3 regions of the Streptomyces rishiriensis genome follow, and region 1 is predicted to be linked to each of the others. Evidence: riboswitches for the same ligand, from Rfam matches in the RefSeq annotation. Region 1 holds a riboswitch; each other region holds the start of a gene.
The links. A riboswitch is a leader RNA that binds a small molecule or an ion and turns the genes downstream of it on or off. The one in region 1 is predicted to bind cobalamin.
Positions count from the first base shown of each region.

Region 2: linked by a shared signal. The riboswitch ahead of QF030_RS11605 (cobalamin biosynthesis protein) and the one ahead of QF030_RS27760 (ribonucleoside-diphosphate reductase subunit alpha) in region 1 are both predicted to bind cobalamin.
Region 3: linked by a shared signal. The riboswitch ahead of QF030_RS36320 (CbtB domain-containing protein) and the one ahead of QF030_RS27760 (ribonucleoside-diphosphate reductase subunit alpha) in region 1 are both predicted to bind cobalamin.

Region 1 is NZ_JAUSWV010000002.1:5,651,206-5,658,681, forward strand. It holds gene QF030_RS27755 (ribonucleotide-diphosphate reductase subunit beta) at 1-231, opposite strand, end outside; gene QF030_RS27760 (ribonucleoside-diphosphate reductase subunit alpha) at 231-2,600, opposite strand; cobalamin riboswitch at 2,723-2,858, opposite strand; gene mctP (monocarboxylate uptake permease MctP) at 3,036-4,661, opposite strand; gene QF030_RS27770 (DUF3311 domain-containing protein) at 4,658-4,933, opposite strand; gene QF030_RS27775 (GntR family transcriptional regulator) at 5,035-5,799, opposite strand; gene QF030_RS27780 (extracellular solute-binding protein) at 6,173-7,453, shown strand.
Region 2 is NZ_JAUSWV010000002.1:2,046,018-2,053,493, reverse strand. It holds gene cobN (cobaltochelatase subunit CobN) at 1-231, opposite strand, end outside; gene QF030_RS11610 (cobyric acid synthase) at 228-1,736, opposite strand; gene QF030_RS11605 (cobalamin biosynthesis protein) at 1,733-2,704, opposite strand; cobalamin riboswitch at 2,803-2,955, opposite strand; gene QF030_RS11600 (hypothetical protein) at 3,093-3,314, opposite strand; gene QF030_RS11595 (inorganic phosphate transporter) at 3,349-4,617, opposite strand; gene QF030_RS11590 (class II aldolase/adducin family protein) at 5,295-6,026, shown strand; gene QF030_RS11585 (alpha/beta hydrolase) at 6,151-7,287, shown strand.
Region 3 is NZ_JAUSWV010000002.1:7,638,613-7,646,088, forward strand. It holds gene QF030_RS36315 (enoyl-CoA hydratase/isomerase family protein) at 458-1,510, shown strand; cobalamin riboswitch at 1,599-1,751, shown strand; gene QF030_RS36320 (CbtB domain-containing protein) at 1,787-2,008, shown strand; gene QF030_RS36325 (CbtA family protein) at 2,033-2,794, shown strand; gene QF030_RS36330 (FAD-dependent oxidoreductase) at 3,121-4,209, shown strand; gene QF030_RS36335 (VOC family protein) at 4,219-4,959, shown strand; gene msrA (peptide-methionine (S)-S-oxide reductase MsrA) at 5,260-5,772, shown strand; gene QF030_RS36345 (protein kinase domain-containing protein) at 6,257-7,476, shown strand, end outside.

The DNA.
Region 1 (7,476 bases):
GCCCGTCGCGAAGAACGCGACCAGCCGGCCGATCATGTGCTGCTCGCCCTCGGACAGCTTCGCCAGGTCGGCGACGTCCGAGTGGAGATCGACCTCCTCGACGGTCCAGGTGTTCTTGATGGCGTCCCGGTAGCGCTCGTAGAAGTCCGGGTAGCGCATCGGGCGGAGGGTCAGCTCGAAGCCGGGGTCGAGCAGGTTCTTGGCGGACACGGTCTTGGCTTCGCTGGTCATTACTGGCAGGCCTCGCAGGACTCGGGGTTCTCAAGGGAGCAGGCGACGGCCTCTTCCGAGGTCACCTGCTGCACGGGGATGGCGGCGGGGGTCTGCGCCTGGGCGGCGCGCGCGATGCGGGTCGCCGGGCGGGAGCGCAGGTAGTACGTGGTCTTCAGGCCCGACTTCCAGGCGTACGCGTACATCGAGGAGAGCTTGCCGATGGTCGGCGTCTCCAGGAACAGGTTCAGGGACTGGGCCTGGTCCAGGTACGGGGTACGGGCGGCGGCCATGTCGATCAGGCCGCGCTGCGGGATCTCCCACGCCGTGCGGTACAGGGCGCGCACCTCGGCCGGGATCCAGGCGAAGTCCTGCACCGAGCCGTTGGACTCGCGCAGCGCCTCACGGGTGCGGGCGTCCCACACGCCGAGGTCCTTGAGCTCCTGCACCAGGTAGGAGTTGACCTGGAGGAACTCGCCGGACAGCGTCTCGCGCTTGAACAGGTTGGACACCTGCGGCTCGATGCACTCGTACACCCCCGCGATGGACGCGATGGTGGCGGTGGGCGCGATGGCGAGCAGCAGGGAGTTGCGCATGCCGGTCTCGGCGATCCGCTCGCGCAGGGCCGCCCAGCGCTCGGGCCAGGCGAACTCCACGCCGTAGTGGTCCGGGTGCAGCACGCCCCTGGCCGTACGGGTCTTCTCCCAGGCCGGCAGCGGGCCGTTGCGCTCGGCCAGTTCGGCGGAGGCCTCGTACGCGGCGAGCATCACGCGCTCGGCGATACGGGTGGACAGCGCCTTGGCCTCGGCGGAGTCGAAGGGCAGCCGCAGCTTGAAGAAGACGTCCTGGAGGCCCATCGCGCCCAGGCCGACCGGACGCCACCGGGCGTTGGAGCGGCCCGCCTGCTCGGTCGGGTAGAAGTTGATGTCGACGACCCGGTCGAGGAAGGTGACGGCCGTACGGACGGCCTCGTCCAGCCGCTCCCAGTCGATGGTGCCGGCCGTCGTGTCGACGAAGGCTCCGAGGTTCACCGATCCGAGGTTGCAGACCGCCGTCTCGCCGTCGTCCGTGACCTCCAGGATCTCCGTGCAGAGGTTGGAGGAGTGCACGACGTGACCCGGCTCGGCCGTCTGGTTGGCGGTGCGGTTGGCCGCGTCCTTGAAGGTCATCCAGCCGTTGCCGGTCTGCGCGAGGGTACGCATCATGCGGCCGTAGAGGTCACGGGCGGGGATGGTCTTCCTGGCGAGACCGGCCGCCTCCGCCCTGCGGTAGGCCGCGTCGAACTCCTCGCCCCACAGGTCGACGAGCTCGGGCACGTCGGCGGGGGAGAACAGCGACCAGGGGGCGTCGGCGTTGACCCGGCGCATGAACTCGTCCGGGATCCAGTGCGCGAGGTTCAGGTTGTGCGTCCGGCGGGCGTCCTCACCGGTGTTGTCCCGCAGCTCCAGGAACTCCTCGATGTCGGAGTGCCAGGTCTCCAGGTAGACCGCGGCCGCCCCCTTGCGCCGGCCGCCCTGGTTCACCGCGGCGACCGAGGCGTCGAGCGTCTTCAGGAACGGCACGATGCCGTTGGAGTGCCCGTTGGTGCCGCGGATCAGCGAACCGCGGCTGCGGATACGGGAGTACGACAGTCCGATGCCGCCCGCGTGCTTCGACAGCCTGGCCACCTGGTGGTAGCGGTCGTAGATCGAGTCCAGCTCGTCCAGCGGGGAGTCCAGGAGATAGCAGGACGACATCTGGGGATGCCGGGTGCCGGAGTTGAAGAGCGTGGGGGAGGACGGGAGGTAGTCCAGCCGGCTCATCAGCCCGTAGAGCGCGGCGACCTCGTCCACCGAACGGGACGTGTCGTCCTCGGCGAGACCGGCGGCCACGCGCAGCAGGAAGTGCTGGGGTGTCTCGACGACCTTGCGGGTGATCGGGTGGCGCAGCAGGTAGCGGCTGTGCAGGGTACGGAGCCCGAAGTAGCCGAAGCGGTCGTCGGCGCCCTCGTCGATCAGCGCGTCGAGGCGGACCGCGTGGATCCGCACGAACTCGGCGGTGCGGTCGGCGATCAGGCCCTCGCGGTGGCCGACGGCGACCGATCCGGTGAACGACGTGACGCCCTGGGAGGCGGCCTCCGCGGCGATGCTGATCGTCAGCAGCCGGGCGGCCAGCTTCGAGTAGGCGGGGTCCTCGGAGATGAGGCCCGCGGCCCCCTCCGTGGCCAGCTCGCGCAGCTCCGCCTCGTCGGCCCGGGCGGACCGGCCGCGCAGGGCGGCGGCCGCGACCCGGCCGGGGTCGGCGTCGGGCAGGTCGGCGGTCAGCTCGGTCAGGGTCCGCAGCAACGCGGTACCGGGACCGTCGGTCTCCAGCTCGGTGACGGAAACCGGATCGGCTGGCGCGATGGTCACGTGGGGCACTCCCTCGCTCGGCGACGGGCCTTGCGGAGGGCAGGGGGCAGCTCGCGAGCGCGGGGGCGTCGCGTCCACCGGCCCATTCCACGAGACCCGGACGTCAGGGCACCCGGACCGGACGGCCGGGCGCGCTGTCGGCAGGACCTCGGACTGAACAGGCGTGCGCATATGGGTATGGATGCACGCGAGTACACCGTTGCGGGACAGTTCCGGATTCGCACCGGATTCCCCTGCGGCGACAGCGAGCATGAGCATACATCTTGTGCTCACTCGTCACGCCACCCCCAGATGTTGTGTCGGGGTGGTTTCAGAGCGTCAACTGTCGCGCGGACGGAGCGATGTCGTCCATGCCGGGAAATGTCCACCGGGCACACGACGGCGGGCCGCCGGATTCCTCCGACGGCCCGCCGGACGCGGTGCTCGACGACCTGGCTAGTGACCGGCGCCCGCCGTCGCCGGGGGCAGCTCCACCGCCACGCCCGGGTCGCCGGCGTCCGCCGTGTAGTCCTCCGGCTTCGTCTCGTCGATGCCGTCGGGGGCCTTGGCAGCCTTCAGGACGAAGGTCAGCACCACGGTGACGACGACGTTGATCAGGAACGCCGTGAGACCGATGTAGCCGATCTCGCCGATGCCCGGGATCTCCTTCGACGAGCCGCCGAAGTGCTTCTGGGTCGGGGACGCGACGCCGTACGCGGCGACGGTGCCGTAGATCATGCCGACCGCCCAGCCGGCGAGCAGGGCCCAGCGGTGGAACCAGCGGGTGAAGAGGCCGCCGACCAGGGCCGGGAAGGTCTGGAGGATCCAGATGCCGCCCAGCAGCTGGAAGTTGATGGCGACCGTCTTGTCCATGGTGAGGACGAAGACCAGGGCGCCCACCTTGACCAGGAGCGAGACCAGCTTGGAGACCTTCGTCTCCTGCGCGGGCGTCGCGTCCGGCTTGATGAAGTCCTTGTAGATGTTGCGGGTGAAGAGGTTCGCGGCCGCGATCGACATGATGGCCGCGGGCACGAGCGCGCCGATGCCGATCGCCGCGAACGCCACACCCGCGAACCAGGACGGGAACATGTCCTCGAACAGCTGCGGGATCGCCAGCTGACCGTTGGTGACCTTGACCCCGGCCGCGATCGCCATGAAGCCCAGCAGCGCCAGCAGGCCCAGCATCAGGGAGTACAGCGGCAGGATCGTGGTGTTGCGGCGGATCACCTCACGGCTGCGGGACGACAGCGTCGCCGTGATGGAGTGCGGATACATGAACAGCGCCAGCGCCGAGCCCAGCGCCAGCGTGGCGTACGTCCACTGACCGGGTTCGGCCGGTGCCAGCGCGCCGCGCGGCTTGCCCGTCGCCGGGTTGGTCTGGCTGAACGCCTCGCCCGCCTTGGCGAAGATGTCGTCGAAGCCGCCGAGCTTGATCGGGATGTAGATGATCGCCACCGCGATGACGATGTAGATCAGCGTGTCCTTCACGAACGCGATCAGCGCGGGCGCCCGCAGGCCCGAGGAGTAGGTGTAGGCGGCCAGCACGCCGAACGCGATCAGCAGCGGCAGGTCCTTCACGAACCAGTTGGTGTCCTCGCCGCCGCCGACGCCCATCACGTCGAGCACGGCCTGGATGCCGACCAGTTGGAGCGCGATGTACGGCATCGTCGCCAGGATGCCGGTGACGGCGACCGCGAGCGAGAGCCCCTTCGAGCCGAACCGGCCGCGCACGAAGTCCGAGGTCGTCACATAGCCGTGCTTGTGGGACACCGACCACAGGCGGGGCAGGAAGGTGAAGATCAGCGGGTAGACGAGGATCGTGTACGGCACCGCGAAGAAGCCGGCCGCGCCCGCCGCGTAGATCGCCGCGGGCACGGCGACGAAGGTGTACGCGGTGTAGAGGTCGCCGCCGAGCAGGAACCAGGTGACCCAGGTGCCGAAGGACCGGCCGCCGAGGCCCCATTCGTCGAGGCTGTCGTTCTCGGCCTTGCGCCAGCGCGCGGCCAGGAAGCCCATGACCGTGACGGCCAGGAAGAAGAAGATGAAGACGGCGAGCGCGACGCCGTTCACGCCGTCCTTCATTCCGACGCACCACCCTTCGCGGAAGCGGAGGAGGGCTTCGCGCGGCCGCGCTGGTCACGCTGCCACAGCTTGTAGGCGGTCACGGTGAGTGCGGCGGAGAGGGGCACCCACAGCATCTGGTACCAGTAGAAGAAGGGGATCCCGATGAACGCGGGATCCACCTTCGCGTACGAACCCACCCACAGCATCGCCACGAAGGGCGCGATCAGACAGAGGGCGATGGCGACGCGCGCAGGCGTCACCACCGGTTCCCTCGTTGCTTCGTCGGACATCGGCGGCTCCGTCCCCTCACTCTGATCGCCTTGATCACAGATGTAATGAGCAGGCAATGTAAGTGACGGATAAGCCGAGCGGAAGACCCTCCACGAACCCTCTACCCGGTGGGCCGCTTCAGCCGTGCCACGAACTTGTACCGGTCGCCCCGGTACACCGACCGCACCCACTCCACGGGCCGGCCCTCCTGGTCCAGCGAGTGCCGGGAGAGCATCAGCATCGGCAGGCCGACGTCGGTGCCCAGCAGGCCCGCCTCACGCGGGGTGGCCAGCGAGGTCTCGATGGTCTCCTCGGCCTCGGCGAGCCGGACATCGTAGACCTCGGCGAGGGCGGTGTACAGCGAGGCGTACTTGACCAGCGACCTGCGCAGGGCCGGGAAGCGCTTCGCCGACAGATGGGTCGTCTCGATGGCCATCGGTTCGCCGTTGGCCATGCGCAGGCGCTCGATGCGCAGCACCCGGACGCCGGCCGTTATGTCGAGCAGACCGGCGAGGCGGTCGTCGGCGGTGATGTAGCCGATGTCCAGGAGCTGCGAAGTCGGTTCGAGGCCCTGGGCGCGCATGTCCTCGGTGTACGAGGTGAGTTGGAGTGCCTGGGACACCTTGGGCTTGGCGACGAAGGTGCCCTTGCCCTGGATGCGCTCGAGGCGGCCCTCGACGACGAGTTCCTGGAGTGCCTGGCGGACGGTCGTGCGCGAGGTGTCGAACTCGGCCGCCAGGGTGCGTTCCGGCGGGACCGGGGTGCCCGGAGACTGTGTCTCCGTGATGTCGAGCAGATGTTTCTTCAGGCGGTAGTACTTGGGCACACGCGCGGTACGGACGGTCGCCCCACCCTCGTTCTCCGCACTGCTGACGTCGGTGCTCATGGCCTGCCTTCCCGGCTGCGGGGTGCCGAAATGGCCGACACGCCGTCGGCCGCGGCTCACATCGTGGCACGGACGCGGGGATGCTGCTCCACCGTTCCGTGATCCCTCTGTATACCGTCGCAACCTTTGCTGGTCTAGTCCACCAGGGCAAATGGTCTACCGGAGCGGTGCCCTCCGGAGCCCGGGTTTTCTAGGGCTTCTTACTTAAAGGTTCCTGCATATGTAGGTCCCATAACGGCTGTTCGGAGGGGGTTCGGCCACCCTTGACAGGCTTATTGGTCTGAGCCAAGCTCTGCGCACTGGTCTACACCATTGGTCCAGATCGAGGTCCCGGCCCGTGGGCGGGGGGTGTGGCATCCCTGAGGAGGATGGCGTGAAGCGCAAGCTGATAGCCGCGATCGGTATCGCGGGCATGATGGTCTCCATCGCGGCGTGCGGGGACGACGGTGGCAGCGGGGACTCGAAGGGCACCGAGGCCAAGGAACTGACGGTCTGGCTCACCGTCGACGCGCAGAACAACTGGCCCGAGCTGGTGAAGGCCGCCGACGCGGCGGTGCAGAAGGCGCACCCCGGCGTCAAGATCAACCACGAGTACTACGGCTGGCCGGACAAGAACGCCAAGCTCGACGCGGTTCTCGCCACCGACAAGGCCCCCGACGTCGTCGAGATGGGCAACACCGAGATGCTCGGTTACATGGTCAAGGGAGCCTTCGCGCCTCTCGACACCGCCAAGTTCGACAACTCCTCCGCCTGGCTCGACGGCCTCAAGGCCTCGGTGACCTACGACGGCAAGACCTACGGCGTGCCGTACTACGCCGGCGGCCGCGTCGGCAACTGGCGCAAGGACGTCTTCGCCTCGGCGGGCGTCAAGGCCACGCCGAAGACGTACGCCGAGCTGACCGCCGCCCTGGACAAGGTCCAGAAGAAGGAGGGCGACAAGTTCTCCTCCTGGTACCAGCCCACCCGCGACTGGTACGCGGCCATGTCCTTCGTCTACGACGCCGGCGGCTCGATCGCCAAGGAGGAGGGCGGCCAGTGGAAGGCCAACCTCTCCTCGCCCGAGTCCGTCAAGGGGCTCAACGAGTTCAAGTCGGTCGTCGACAAGTACATGCACGGCGACAAGACCAAGGACGAGTCCGACCGTTACATCGTCTACGGCCAGGGCAAGTCGGGCATGATCTTCGGCGCGGCCTGGGAGGGCGCGACCTCCGCCGACCCGAAGAACGACAAGACCGGCAAGCTCAAGGACAACCTCGAGAACTTCGTGATGCCCGGTCCGTCCGGGAAGAACCTCCCCGTCTTCCTGGGCGGCTCCGACCTCGCCGTCCCGGTGAAGTCGCACGCACAGGCCCTCGCCGCCGAGTGGATCAACGCGTTCACCGGTCCCGCCGGTCAGAAGGGCCTGATGGCCAAGGGCAACCTGCCCAACAACAAGACCGACCTCGCGACCCTCAAGAACGATCCGGCCACCGCGGTGCCCGCCACCGCCGCCGAGTCCAACTGGTTCGTCCCGATGGCGCCCGGCTGGGGCCAGGTCGAGAAGGCCCAGGTGCTCCAGACCATGCTCCAGAGCATCGGCACCGGCAAGAAGACGGTCGAGGCCGCCGCGAAGGACGCGGACGCCGCGATCGACAAGGTCATCAACAACAAGTGACCTGAGGGCAGGGCCCCGACGAC
Region 2 (7,476 bases), 3.6 Mb from region 1:
CAGCAGCACGGTCGGCACCCCCGACGCCGCGAGCGCGGCGAGCCCGTCCTCCCAGGCCCGCTTGCCGCCGAGCAGGCGTACGACGGCGATGTCCGCGCCGTCCAGCAGCCCGGGAAGCTCCTGCTCGACATCCACCCGGGTCGGGTTGCCGATCCGGTACGAGACGCCGGCGGCGGCCCGGGCCGCCAGCAGATCGGTGTCGGCGGTCGACAACAACAACACTGTGCTCATGCGGGCGCTCCCGGTGGAATGAAAGGCAGTCCTTGCGGCGCGCCCGACTCGATGAGCCGCCAGAGCGCGTCGGTGTCCGCGTGCTGTTCGATCAGGTCGCCGAGCCGGTCGAGCTGCTCCTCGCGCAGCCCGGCGAACGAGGTGTCGGCGGCGGGCACGAAGCGACGGCCCGCGGCGGCCGCCACCTCGCGCAGGAAGGCCCGCCGGAATCCGTCCGACTCCAGCGAGCCGTGCCAGTGGGTGCCCCAGACGCCGCCGACCCGGCATCCGTCCAGAAAGGCCTCCCCGCCCAGGACTTCGGCGACCCCGTGATGGATCTCGTACCCCTCGACCCGCTCGCCGAGGGCTTCGCCGACGGGCCGGGTGAGGGTCTTCTCGCGGGCGAACCGCACCCGCACGGGCAGGATCCCGAGCCCTTCGACCCGCCCGCGCCGGCTCTCGACCTTGTCCTCGATGTGCTCGCCGAGGATCTGGAAGCCGCCGCAGATGCCGAGGACGGGCCGCTGTTCGGCGGCCCTGCGCAGGATCGCCTCGGCCAGCCCCCGCTCGCGGAGCCACTCCAGGGCGCGCACGGTCCCCCGGGTCCCGGGGATCACCACCAGGTCGGCGTCGGCCAGTTCCTCGGGGCGGTCCACGAACCGCACGACGACTCCGGGTTCGGCGGCCAGCGCGTCCACGTCCGTGAAGTTGGACATGAGCGGGATCGCGCAGACGGCGACGCGCAGCACGTCCTCGCCGACGGGCGGGGCGGTGTTCGACTCCCGCACGGTCCCGCGCAGCGAGACCCTCAGCCCGTCCTCCTCGTCGATCCCCAGCCCGTGCCGGAACGGCAGCACGCCGTAACTCCGCCGCCCGGTGAGCCCGTGCAGCATCTCCAGGCCCGGCTCCAGCAGGGAGACGTCCCCCCGGAACTTGTTGACCAGGAACCCGGCGACCAGTTCCTGGTCCTCGGGCGAGAGCAGGGCGACGGTGCCGAAGAAGGAGGCGAAGACGCCCCCGCGGTCGATGTCGCCGACGACGAGCACGGGCAGCCGCGCGCCCCGCGCGATCCCCATGTTCACGATGTCGGTCCGCCGCAGATTGATCTCGGCCGGACTGCCCGCCCCCTCACAGATCACCGCGTCATACGTGCCCCGCAACTCGGCGAGGCAGTCGAGAACGGTTCCGAGGAGTTTCTGCTGCCGCCCCCCGTGATAGCCACGGGCGGTCATCTCGCCCACCGGCTTGCCGAGCAGCACGACCTGGCTGCTCTGCTCGCCGCCCGGCTTGAGCAGCACCGGATTCATCAGCGCGGTCGGCTCCACCCGGCAGGCCTGGGCCTGCATGGCCTGCGCCCGCCCGATCTCGGCGCCCTCGGTCGTCACGAACGAGTTGAGGGACATGTTCTGCGCCTTGAAGGGCGCGACCTTCACCCCCTGGCGCACCAGCCACCGGCAGATCCCGGCGGTGACGACGCTCTTGCCGGCGTCGGAGGTGGTGCCGGCGACGAGGAGACCCCCGCTCATGTCGTACGCCCCTTCGGCTGGTTCCTCGCGACGACGCGCGTGGCGGCGATGCGCGCGGCGACGGTCACGCCGAGCGCGAGCAGACCGACGCGGCGGGAGAGCCGCGCGGCACGTTCGATGTCCCGGACGGCGACGGGCCGCCCGGCCGCGCCGTTCAGCACGGGGCGGTGCTCGACCCGTCCGCCGTACGACAGGGTCCCGCCCAGCCGCACCCCGAGCGCGCCCGCGAAAGAGGCTTCCACCGGACCGGCGTTGGGGCTCGGATGGCGGCGGGCGTCGGCCCGCCAGGCGCGCACGGCGCCCCGCGGATCGTCCCCCGCGACGGCGGCGAGCACGGCGGTCAGCCGGGCTCCCGGCCATCCGGCGACGTCGTCGAGGCGGGCGGCGGCCCAGCCGTAGCGCAGATACCTCGGCGACCGGTGACCGACCATGGCGTCCAGGGTGTTGACGGCCCGGAACCCGACCAGGCCCGGCACCCCGCCCACCGCCCCCCACACCAGCGCGCCCACGACGGCGTCGGAGGTGTTCTCGGCGACCGACTCCACGACGGCCCGGGCGATCCCGTCGGCGTCCAGCGCCTGCGGGTCCCGCCCGCACAGATGCGGCAGCCGCTCCCGGGCGGCCTCGACGTCCCCCGCTTCGAGGGCCCGCCCGACGGCCCGGGCCTCCCGGACCAGCGAACTGCCCCCGACAACGGCCCAGGTGGCGGCGGAGACCAACGCGACGGTGGCCGCGGGTGAACGGCGTACGGCCTGTTCGGCGGCGGCTCCCAGGGCCACGGCCCCGCCGGCGCACACGACGGCGTGGAGGGCGCCGCGTCCCCGGTGGTCCCGCCACAGCAGCCGCTCGACGGCACCGGCGGCGCGTCCGAACGCGGCGACCGGATGCCCTCGGCGCGGATCGCCGAGCAGCAGGTCGCCCAGAAGGCCGGTGGCGGCGCCGTACGCGTAGAGGCGATCGGCACGCATCGGCTCAGCCGGCCGTGGGGCCGGGCAGTGAACCGGTGCGGTACCTCAACGGCCGAGCGAGCATGGCGATATGTCCTCACTCAGGGTGTCCACGCCCTGGTTCGACGAGACCGGCGGCGAGAGTTCCTGGCTCCCGGGGGTTACTACCCCGGTGACAGTGGCGGGACCGCGCCGGATTCACACCGGCTTCCTCTTCTGCCGTCGTACATGGCTCGGGCAGTCCACCACGACCCGCTGGAGCCGTCAACTTGCTGTTGACCTGCGAGGCTGGAGTGTGCAGAACCCCACACAGGGACCGACGGCGGAGCCACCGACACCCCTGGGGTGCGGGACGGCGATCCGTCCCGCACCCCAGGGGCGTTCGGGTGGTGCGTGTGTGGATGGTGCGTCAGGCGACGATCAGTGAGATGCCGTACGCCACCGCTGCCGCGCAGGCCGCGAAGCACGCGTACGCGCCGGTCACCGCGAGGGTGGCCGAGCCGCCCTGCGCCGACGCGCGCTCCTGCCGCGACAGGCCCATGATGCCGAGGGTGAACAGGGCGACGAGGCCCACGGTGACCACGAGGCTGACGCCGAAGACGGAACCCAGGGCTGCCCAGTCGATCTTCATGCTGCTTCTCTTCCTTCGTACCGGGTGCGCGGGCTCAGACGGCCGCGGCCGGAGGAGCGGCGGGGGTCGCGGGCTCCGCGGCCGGGGCGGGGATCGTGGCCGTCAGGTCCGTGGTGAGACCGGCGGTGAGGTTGTCGGCCAGGGCGACCGTGGGCGGCGGGGTGACCGCGGCGATCGCCGTCGTGACGACGCCCGCGGGCTCCTCGGACGCGTTGACGTTCGAGGCGTCGACGACCTCGCGCCGGGAGACCTTCCAGATGGCCGCGCTGGAGGCGATCAGGAAGACCGCGACGAGGGCCGTACCCCAGTCGCCCAGGCCGGTGACCGACTCGGCGAGCGCGCCCACCAGGGCCGCGGCCGGGAGCGTCAGGCCCCATGCGACGAACATCCGGGTCGCCGTCGACCAGCGGACCACACCGCCCTTGCGGCCCAGTCCGGCGCCCATCACCGCACCCGAGACCGAGTGGGTGGTGGAGAGGGAGAAGCCGAGGTGCGAGGAGGCCAGGATGACCGTGGCCGCGCTGGTCTGGGCGGCGAAGCCCTGCTGCGGCTGGAGGTCGGTCAGGCCCTTGCCCATGGTGCGGATGATGCGCCAGCCGCCGAGGTAGGTGCCGAGCGCGATGGCCAGGCCGGCGGAGAGGATGACCCAGGTGGGCGGGTCGGAGTCGGGGGCCACGGCACCGCCGGCCACCAGGGCCAGGGTGATGATGCCCATCGTCTTCTGCGCGTCGTTGGTGCCGTGGGCGAGGGAGACCAGGCCGGCCGAGGCGATCTGGCCCGCGCGGTAGCCCTTGGCCGCAGCCTTGCCGTCGGCCTTCTTGCCGAGGGTGTAGGAGAGGCGGGTCGCGAGCATCGCCGCGACGCCGGCGACGATCGGCGCGGCGATCGCCGGGATCAGCACCTTGGTCACCAGGGCGTCACCGTGCACCGCGCCCATGCCGGCCGAGGCGATGGTGGCGCCGATCAGGCCGCCCATCAGGGCGTGCGAGGAACTGGACGGCAGGCCCACCAGCCAGGTCAGGAGGTTCCAGAGGATCGCGCCGACCAGGGCGGCGAAGATGACCTCGGGACGGATGCCGGTCTCGTCGACGAGACCCTTGGAGATCGTGTTGGCGACCTCCACCGAGAGGAAAGCGCCCACAAGGTTGAGCGCGGCGGACATGGCCACCGCGACCTTGGGCTTGAGCGCACCGGTCGAGATGGTGGTGGCCATCGCGTTGGCGGTGTCGTGAAAACCGTTCGTGAAATCGAACGCGAGTGCGGTTACTACCACAATCGCGAGGATCAGCGAGAAGTTTTCCATTTACCCAGGCAATCGTTCGAAGTCATTGGCGCGTTGACCGTAAGCAATCCGGGTGAACGGAAGATGAACTGAGAAGGGCTTCCGGGTGTCTGTCCACGCGAGTCGGGGCGGTGACCCGTCGAGGCGTCGGGGCGGGGGGCGGGCGCCGTACGGCCGCCCGTCCTCGGCGGGCCCCGGCAACCGCGTCCCGGAGCCGTGAAAGAGATCTTCGTCACCCGGCGGGCCGCCGCGGGCCGCGCCCTGCCGGAGGGCTCCGGTGGGCCGTCCGGACCGCAGTCGCCGACGCTCCACGGCCGGTAGCGGGCAGTCCACGGGGCGTGACCGGCGGCGCAATCCGGCCGCCGCCGCGACGGCCGATGAGGTGGGTGCCCCGCGTCGCCGAAGCCCTGCTTCAGCGACGCGTCCGGATCCCCATCGGGCCTGAGCACCGAGGCCCCGGTCGTGGGAGTCGTACGCGACGTCGAGGGCGGGCGGCACGGTCCGGCCGTCGGCGCCCGGCCGCCGCGATCGTGTACGAAACACGCGGCCCGCCCGGGCCGCGCTCCCTGTTCCCGTCGACGACGGCGGGCGCGAAGCCGTCCGGAGGTCAGCCGTCCGCAGGCCGGGGGAGGCGCGGCTTCCGGCCACAGTGCCCGCGCCCGGCGGCGGCCCGCGATGCCTGCTGGCAGGATCGCGGCATGGCTGAGCAGCGACGCGAGCAGGGAGACGCCCGGGGGCGCCGGAGCGGCGTGCGGGACGTGACACAGGGGCGGGGGAGGCACGCGGTCCTCGAGGAGGCGCGGGCCTGGGAGGCGCTCGTGACGGCGGCCCGCCGCACCGTGACCGACGGACTGGTCGTCGGCACCTCCGGCAACGTCTCCGTACGCGTCGGCGACACCGTGCTCGTCACACCGTCGGGCGTACCCTACGAGCGGCTCACCCCGGACGACGTGACGGGCGTCGACCTCACCGGCCGGCAGGTGCTCGGCACCCTGCGCCCGACGAGCGAGCTGCCCATGCACCTCGCCGTCTACCGCACCACGGACGCCGGGGCGGTCGTCCACACCCACGCCGTGCACGCGACCGCCGTCTCGACCCTCGTCACCGAGCTTCCCCACGTCCACTACATGGCGGGCGCGCTCGGCGGACCCGTCCGGGTCGCCCCCTACGCGACGTACGGCACCGAGGAGTTGGCCGAGAACATGCTCCGCGCCCTCGTAGACCGCAGTGGCTGCCTCCTCGGGAACCACGGCACCCTCACCTACGGCGCCACCCTCGACCAGGCCTACGACCGTACGGCCCAACTGGAGTGGATGTGCCGCCTGTGGCTGACCGCCTCGTCCGTACCCGGCCTGGAACCCACGCTCCTGACGGAGGAACAGGTCACGGAGGCGGGCGAGCGGCTGCGCGGATACGGCCAGCGGGACTGACCCGCCGTCCCCTCCTCCGCCGCACGGCCGGTGAGCGGCCCTCACCTCGCCGCGCCCGCCCCGGGTTTCCTCCCGGCCGGCTCCACCACTGGCCGGGAGGGGGGCGGGAAAGGACACTGGACGGGTGCGCACTGTCAAAGCGACGGCCGCCGCCGTCACCGCAGCCCTGGCCGCCGGCGCCGCCAGTGTCGTCGCAGGCCGACTGGCCAGCGACGCCGCGCTGAAGGCGCCGCCCGGCCGGCCCCTGCCCACCGAACCCCGGCTCACCGTGCACGGCACGGCCCCCGGCCGGATCACCCTGACCCGTGACCTGGCCGCCCTGCGCCCCGGCACCTACGGCCTCTCCGGCAACGGCTCCCACGCGGTCGTGGGCCCCGTCCTGGCCACCGCCCCGCACTCCGCCGACACCGTCGTGCGCAGCCTGGAGCGGGTCACCCACGGCACCCTGAGCGCCGGCGACGCGGTCTGGCTCACCCCCAACCTCCATGTCGGCAACCCCGGCAGCGCCCTCGGTCTCGACCACGCCGACATCGACGTCCCCGGCGAACTGGGCAACCTGCCCGCCTGGTTCGTGCCCGGCGCGCGCCGCACCTGGGTGATCGCCGCGCACGGCCTGGGCACCACCCGGGAGCACGCCCTGAACGTCATGGGCTTCCTGCACCGCCGCCGCTTCCCCGTCCTCGCCCTCGCCCATCGCGGTGACCTCGGCGCGCCCCGCTCCCCGGACGGTCTGAACCACCTCGGCGAGACCGAGTGGCGCGACCTGGACGCGGCGATGCGGTACGCCGTGCGCTACGGCGCCGAACGCGTCGTCCTGTTCGGCTGGTCCACCGGCGCGACCATGGCCCTGCGGGCCGCCGCCGACTCGGGGCTGCGGGACCTCGTCTCCGGGCTGGTGCTGGACTCCCCGGTCCTGGACTGGCGGACGACCGTGCGCGCGCTCGCCGCCGCCCGGCGCACCCCGGGCGTGCTGCTGCCGCTCGCCGTCCGCGCCGCCGAGGGCCGCACCGGCCTGCACGCCGGCCCCGGCCGCCGAGCGGACGCGGTCGCCGATCCTGACCGGCTGCGGGTCCCGACCCTCGTGCTGCACGGCCCCGACGACACCGTCGCCCCCTGGAGCGCCTCCCGCCGCCTCGCCGGCCTCCGCCCCGAGCTGGTCACCCTGCACACGGTCCCGCACGCCCCGCACGGCGCCATGTGGAACGCCGACCCCGAGGCCTACGAGGAGGCCCTGCGCCGCTTCCTGACCCCGCTGATGTGACCGACCCCTGCGGCCGACCCCTGTGACCGACGGACACGGCCGACCCCTGCGGCCGACGGACGCGGCCGACCCCTGCGGCCGACCCCTGCGGCCGACGGACGCGGCCGACGGACGCGGCCGACCCCTGCGGCCGACCTCTGTGGTCGACGGATGCGGCCGACAGTTGTGGCCCATGGCTGTGGGCCGCTG
Region 3 (7,476 bases), 2.0 Mb from region 1:
GTGTTTCCCGAGCCGGGCGAGCCGGGCGAGCCGGGCGGGCAAGGCGGGCGAGCCGGGCGGGCAAGGCGGCGAGCGCAGGGGGCATGGCGCGTCCGGCTGCCGGCGATCGTGGCGTGGCCGCCGCTTCCCTCCATCGTGATCGCGCGGCTCGTCGCCCCCGTGCGCGACCGGCCCGTTTCTCCCGCGGGGGACGCCGAGCGGGCCGCCGCGCGGCAGCCGGACCGGTTGCGGTGGAACCGGAGGTCCTTCCCGACCGGCAGGTCGTCGCTCCCCCGGCGGGCGAGCGTGAGCAGCACGGTGTCCGGGGCGGCCCGGCGCACCTCGCCGTCCTCGCTGTCCAGGGCCTTGTCGAGAATGTAGGCGGGGACGACGCGGTCGAAGGGGCTGCCCGGATCCCGGAAGGAAGCAACGACATCATGCGCGTCATCGTGACCCGCGGCCCGACGGAGGCATCGGTATGAACGACATCGGGGAACCCGTGCTGCTGCACACCACCGGCAGGGCCGCCCACATCACGCTCGACCGGCCGAGGGCCATCAACGCCCTGAACCACGCGATGGTGCGCCGCATGGACGACGCGCTGAGGGTCTGGGAGCGCGACCCGGCCGTCGAGGTCGTCGTCATCTCCGGAGCGGGGGAGCGCGGTCTGTGTGCGGGCGGCGACATCCGCGCCGTCCACGACGACGCCCGCGACGCCGACGGCGCCGCCTCGGCCCGTTTCTGGCGCGACGAGTACCACCTCAACGCCCGCATCGCCCGCTTTCCCAAGCCCTACGTCGCCCTGATGGACGGCATCGTGATGGGCGGCGGGGTCGGCGTCTCCGCGCACGGCAGCGTCCGGATCGTCACCGAGCGGTCGAGGGTCGCGATGCCCGAGACGGGCATCGGCTTCGTGCCGGACGTCGGCGGCACCTACCTGCTCGCCCGTGCCCCGGGCGAACTGGGCACCCATCTCGCCCTGACGGGTGCGCAGATCGGGGCGGGGGACGCCGTGTCGTGCGGGCTCGCCGACCACTACATGCCGTCCGTCTCGCTCCGGCGGTTCGTCGACGACCTCACGGACCGGCCCGTACGGGAAGCCCTGGACCGTCATGTACGGCCCTTGCCGCAGGGCGAGTTGTCCGGCCACCGGGGGTGGATCGACGCCTGCTACGCGGCCGACACCGTCGAGGAGATCGTCCGACGGCTGTTCGCCCACGGCGGCCCGGCGGCCAAGGAGGCCGCGGAGACCCTGCTGGCCAAGTCGCCCACGGCGCTCAAGGTCACGCTCGCCGCCCTGCGCCGTGCCCGGCGGATCGGCTCGCTGGAACGGGTGCTGGAACAGGAGTACCGCGTCTCCTGCGCAGCCCTGAGCACACATGACCTGGTCGAGGGCATCCGCGCCCAGGTCATCGACAAGGACCGCGAACCCCGTTGGTCGCCGGCCACCCTCGCCGAGGTCACGGCGGCCGACGTGGAGCGCTTCTTCGCCCCGCTCGGCGAGCGTGAACTCGGCCTCGCCGGCCCCTGATCCCACGACGTGGGTCGAGCGGGACCGGCACGGTGATCCGGGTCACCGAGCCGCGGAGAGGGCGATCACGCCGGTTGGGGCGGTATTGGCCAGGGACCCGCCACGCGGTACCGTCGCTCTGATATCGACGACGGCGAGACGGAAGCCGGTGAGAACCCGGCACGGTCGCGCCACTGTGGACGGTGCACCCCGAAAGGGGGCATCGCGAGTCAGACCCGTGGCCGTCGTCATGTGCACCACCGAGATGGGACGCGAACTCCCAGAGGAGGTTCCGCCATGGCGCAGCATGTCGCCCAGCCGACTACCAGCACGCCCGTCGTACCTGCCAAGTTGCCGCTGAAGGACATCGCCCCCTGGGCAGTCTTCTTCGGCGTGCTGATGCTGGTCCTGCTGTACTTCGTCGGCGCGGAGCAAGGCGCCACCGCCGTCGTCTCCGGCGAGGACGTTCACGAGTGGGTGCACGACGCCCGCCACCTGCTCGGCTTCCCCTGCCACTGACCCGAGGGGAACCCCGGCACACCCATGAACTCCGCAACGGTGCGAAACCTGCTCGTGCGGGGCATGCTCGCCGGCCTGGCCGCCGGCGTGCTCGCCCTGATCGTCGCCTACTTCCTCGGTGAGCCGAACGTCGACAGCGCGATCGGCTTCGAGGAATCCCATGCAGCCGCCCACGAGCACCACGAGGTGGAACTCGTCTCCCGCAGCCTGCAGTCCACGGCCGGTCTCGCCACCGGCGTGCTGATCTACGGGGTGGCCTTCGGCGGCATCGCCGCCCTCGCCTTCTGCTTCGCCCTCGGCCGCGTGGGCCGCCTCGGCCCCCGGGCCACGGCCCTGCTGCTGTCGGGGGCCGCCCTGCTGGCCGTGTACGTCGTGCCGTTCCTGAAGTACCCGGCGAACCCGCCCGCGGTGGGCGATCCCGACACCATCGGCAAGCGCACCACCCTGTACTTCCTGATGATGGTGCTCGGCGTACTGCTCGCGGTCGCCGCGGTGATCCTCGGCAAGCGGCTGGCGCCGAGGCTGGGCACCTGGAACGCGACCGTCGCAGCCGTCCTCGGCTTCGTGCTCGTCATCGGACTGGCCTACGGGTTCCTCCCCGCCGTCAACGAGGTGCCGGGCGACTTCCCGGCCGCCCTGCTGTGGCGGTTCCGGCTGTCCGCGCTCGCCCTGCAGGTCACGCTCTGGGCGGGCTTCGGCCTCGTCTTCGGCGAACTGGCCGAACGGCTGCTGCACCCCGGGCCCGCCGCGGTGACCGCGGGCACACCGGTGGCCGCCCCACGGTGACGTGACCGGGACGACGACCCGGCTGGAGGGCCCGCGGAATGGTCCGGGGGCCCTCTCCCCGTACGCGAGCCGACGCCGGATCAGCGGCGGGAGCGGCGCGCGAGGACGGCGGCATGAACATCCGACCCGCCGTCGCCGCACGGCAGATGCCCGGCTCGTCGCGCTCGCCCTCGGCGGTTTGCCGTGAGCCGTGAGGCGTGCGGCGACACCTGCCCCGGGCCGACCCCTCCACCTGGACCGCGAGGACCTGGTCGCCGTTACGATCGAGTCCGCTGACACGGCCCGCGTTCCGCTCGCGGGCGTCAGCCGGATCCCGGGGAGGGACTGTGATCGTCGTCGTCGGCGCCGGACTCATGGGAGCGGCCACCGCCTGGCAACTGGCCCGCAGGGGCCACGAGGTCACGCTCGTCGAGGCGTACGACGTCGGTCACCGGCACGGCAGCTCGCACGGCAGCTCGCGGATCTTCCGGCGGGCGTACGCCGACCCCTTCTACGTACGGCTGACCGGGCAGGCGTACGAGCAGTGGCGGGAACTGGAGGACGACAGCTCGACCCCCTTGCTGCGCACGACCGGCGGGCTCGACATGGGCGAGGAGCACGACCCGAAGCTGATCGCCGACCTCCTCGGCGCGGCCGGAGTGCCGCACGAACTCCTCGGCCCGGAAGCCGCCGCCGAGCGCTGGCCGTACATCCGCGTCACGGGCCCGGTGCTCCACCACCCGGACGCGGGCGTGGTCGACGCCGACGAGACCGTCAGGGCCTGCGTACGGCGGGCGGTCGAGCACGGAGCGCAGGCGGTCCTCGGCACCCGGGTCACCGGCGTCGACGTCCGGGGGAGCGGGAAGGCGCGCCTGAGCACCGACGACGGCCGTGAGATCGTCGCCGACACAGTGGTGATCGCGGCCGGCGCCTGGTTGCCCGAGCTCGGACTGCCCGTGGCCCTGCCACCGCTGCGGGTGACCCAGCAGCAGGTCTTCCACTTCCGGCAGCGGGACCCGTCCGTCCAGTGGCCGACCCTGGTCTGGGACGGGGCGCTGCACCTCTACGGTCTGCCGTCCGGAAGCGACGGGGGCCCGCTCCCCGCGGTCAAGGTCGCCGAGCACGACCGCGGCACCCCGGCCACCGCCCGCACCCGCAGCGGGGTCGTGGACCCGTCGTCGCGGACGCGGGTGAGCGGCTTCGTGCGCGACCGCCTCCCGGGCCTCGAGCCGGACCCGGTCGCCGAGGCGACCTGCCTCTACACCACCACCCCGGACGAGGACTTCGTCCTCGACCGCCACGGCCCCCTCGTCGTCGTCTCCCCGTGCTCCGGGCACGGCGCCAAGTTCGCCCCGCTCATCGGCGCGATGGCCGCCGATCTGGCCACCGGTCGCGCCGAGCCGCATCCCCGCTTCCGTCTGGGACGCACGGCATAGGATCGCGGCATGGCGCTGCGACCCGTTCAGCTGGTCATCAAGGCTCTTGACGCCTCGGCGGTCGGCCGGTTCTGGGCGGAGGCGCTCGGCTGGACCGCGTACAGCCCGGGCGTGACCACCTACGTCGGACCCCCCGGCGGCCTCGTCCGGCCGGATCCGGTCGCCGTCGGCGTCGATGTCGTTCCCGTCCCGGAACCCAGGACGACGACGAAGAACCGGGTGCATCTCGACCTCGCCACCACCTCCGCGGCCCATCAGGCGGAACTGGTCGCGCGCCTGCGGGCCCTCGGTGCGACGCCCGCCGACGTGGGCCAGGGCGATGTGCCGTGGACGGTCCTCGCCGACCCCGAGGGCAACGAGTTCTGCGTGCTGGAGCCCCGGGAGGTCTACCGGGACACCGGGCCGATCGCCGCGGTGGTGGTCGACTGCGCGGATCCGCGGGCCATGGCCCGGTTCTGGGGCGGGGCGACGGACTGGACCCTGCACGAGGCGACCGACGATCATGCCGTGCTGCGCTCGGCCAAGGGCGGGGGCCCGTATCTCGAGTTCCTCCGCACGCCCGACGTGAAGACCGTGCCGGACCGCGTCCATCTCGACCTGCTGCCGTACCCCGGTGACGACAGGGCGGCGGACGTGGCCCGGCTGCGGGCCCTCGGCGCCACCGACCTCGACCTCGGCCAGGGCGATGTCCCGTGGACGTGCCTGACCGACCCCGAGGGCCACGAGTTCCGCGTCCTCGCCCTGCCCTGACCCGGAGCGGCTCGATCCCTCCGCGGAGGGGGCCCACGACGAGGGCGACGTACCCGCCGCGGTACTGCGCCGCCCCGGGCGGGCGGGGGCGGAGACCAGCGCCCGCCCGCGCCCGCCCGGTCGTGGGTCCCGGCGATGTGCGCCGGATGTCCGCCGGCGGGCGCCGAGGCGGAGGCGGCTGGACGGGCGCGGAATTGTTCGGGCCTCTCACGTGCTGTTGTATCCACAGAAGCTGGAACGTCGACGGTGTGCGAGCGAGCAGCGCACGTGGCCGAGGCGAGAGAGACGGAAGGTGCTGAGATGGCAGCGCAGACGCAGAGGGCCGTGCTGGCGGGCGGATGCTTCTGGGGGATGCAGGACTTGATCCGCAAGCTCCCGGGCGTGACGGCGACGCGGGTCGGATACACCGGCGGTGACGTCCCGAACGCGACGTACCGTAACCACGGCACCCACGCGGAGGCCATCGAGATCCTCTTCGACCCCGAGAAGACCGACTTCCGCGCGATCCTGGAGTTCTTCTTCCAGATCCACGACCCGAGCACCAAGAACCGCCAGGGCAACGACATCGGCCTCAGCTACCGCTCGGCGATCTATTACGTGGACGACGAACAGAAGCGCATCGCCGAGGACACCATCGCGGACGTGGACGCCTCCGGGCTGTGGCCGGGCAAGGCCGTCACCGAGGTCGAGCCGGTCGGCCCCTTCTGGGAGGCCGAGCCCGAGCACCAGGACTACCTGGAGCGTTACCCGGAGGGCTACACCTGCCACTTCCCGCGCCCGGGCTGGCGACTCCCCGCCCGCGCCCAGGGCTGAACCACCCCGCCGAGGCCCCGGAGCGGCGCTCCGGGGCCTCGGCGCGCGGACTGCCGGAAGGACGCGGTCGGCGTGTCCGGGGACCCGAGGGCTGAAGTCCGGGTCCGAAAGGGCAGGGGACACGAAGCTCCGGGGCACCAGGGCGGGCGCCGGGCGGGGTGCGGGCGGCGCGCAGGCGTCCTGCCGGACCGACGTCATCGGGAATCGGAAGCGCGGTACGGGGCGGCGGCCGACGGCCGTTCTCCCGTTGCCGTGCGGATATCCACCGTTCTGCCGGGCGTGACGGGCTTTCACCGGCGGGGCCGACGGTTCAGGGCATCCCCCCGGCACAACTGCTGCCCGACGTGGTCGAGTTGGGGTGAGACGCGCAGGGCCGGCCCGTCCGGCATACTTGCGGGCGCGAACCACGGTGCTCACCAGCACACAAGCCAAGGCCCAGCGCGTGATGCGAGCGCTGACGCCCACTCCCCGGGGAACAGTCGTCATGAACAACCTTCAGCCTTCGGACCCGACATCCATAGGCGGCTATCCGTTGCTCGGCCGGCTCGGTGCGGGCGGCATGGGGCAGGTGTTCCTGTCCCGTACGGGCTCGGGCCGGCTGCTCGCGCTGAAGACGATCCGCGACGATCTCAGCTCCGAGCCGGGGTTCGAGGAGCGGTTCGCCCGCGAGATACTCAACAGCGACCGCGTCCGCTCGCCGTGGACCGTGACCGTCGTGGACTACAGTGCCCCCGGCCAACGCCCGCAGTGGCTGGCCACCGAGTACGTGCCCGCGCCCTCGCTCGCCGAATGGGTCGCGGCCCACGGCCCGCTGTCGCGGACCGCGCTGCTCTCCCTCGCCGCCGAACTGTGCGGCGCCCTGAACGCCGTGCACCAGGCCGGTCTCGCGCACCGGGACGTCAAGCCCGGCAACGTCCTGCTGGCACGCGACCGGCCCCGGCTGATCGACTTCGGCGTCGCCCGGGCCGCCGACGACAGCCGTCACACCCGCCTCGGCGTCTCCGTGGGCTCCCCCGGCTTCCTCGCACCGGACCAGGCCGTCGGTGATGTCGTGGCCGAGCCCGCCGACGTGTTCTCGCTGGCCGCCGTGCTGGTGTACGCGGCAACCGGACGCGGCCCCTTCTCCCGGGCGGGGGAACGGATCCCCGCGGCCACTCTGATGTACCGGGTGGTCCACGAGGAACCCGACCTCGCGGGCGTCCCCACGGAACTGGTGCCGCTGCTCACCGCGTGTCTGGCCAAGGATCCGGCCGTGCGTCCGACGGCGGCCCGGCTGGGCGGATGGCTGGAGGAGAGGGGCGCCGTGACGGGGCGTTGGCCCGAGGAGTGCCCCACGGTTCTCGCCGGAGAACTGACCGAGGCCGAGCATTCGGCGCGCACCCTGGTCGACCTCGCACAGCACTCCACCGCGGCCCCCGCCGGCCGGTCACCTGCCCCGACGACGAGGTCCGACACCGTTCTCGCCGCCCCGGCGGAGCCCGGCCGGCGCCGTCGGCCCCGCTGGCTCCTGACCGCGGCCGTCGCGGCGGCCGCGGTCGTGGTGGTCGTGGTGGCCGCCGTCCACTTCGGTACGCAGCGTTCCTCGGCCGACTCCTCCCCGTCCGCGAAGGGACGGCCGTCCGGTTCGGCCGCCCCGGCCACCGCGGGGAAGACGCCGTCCGCCTCGCCCCAGGAGTCGCAGGAGAGCCGGCAGCCCCAGGAGCA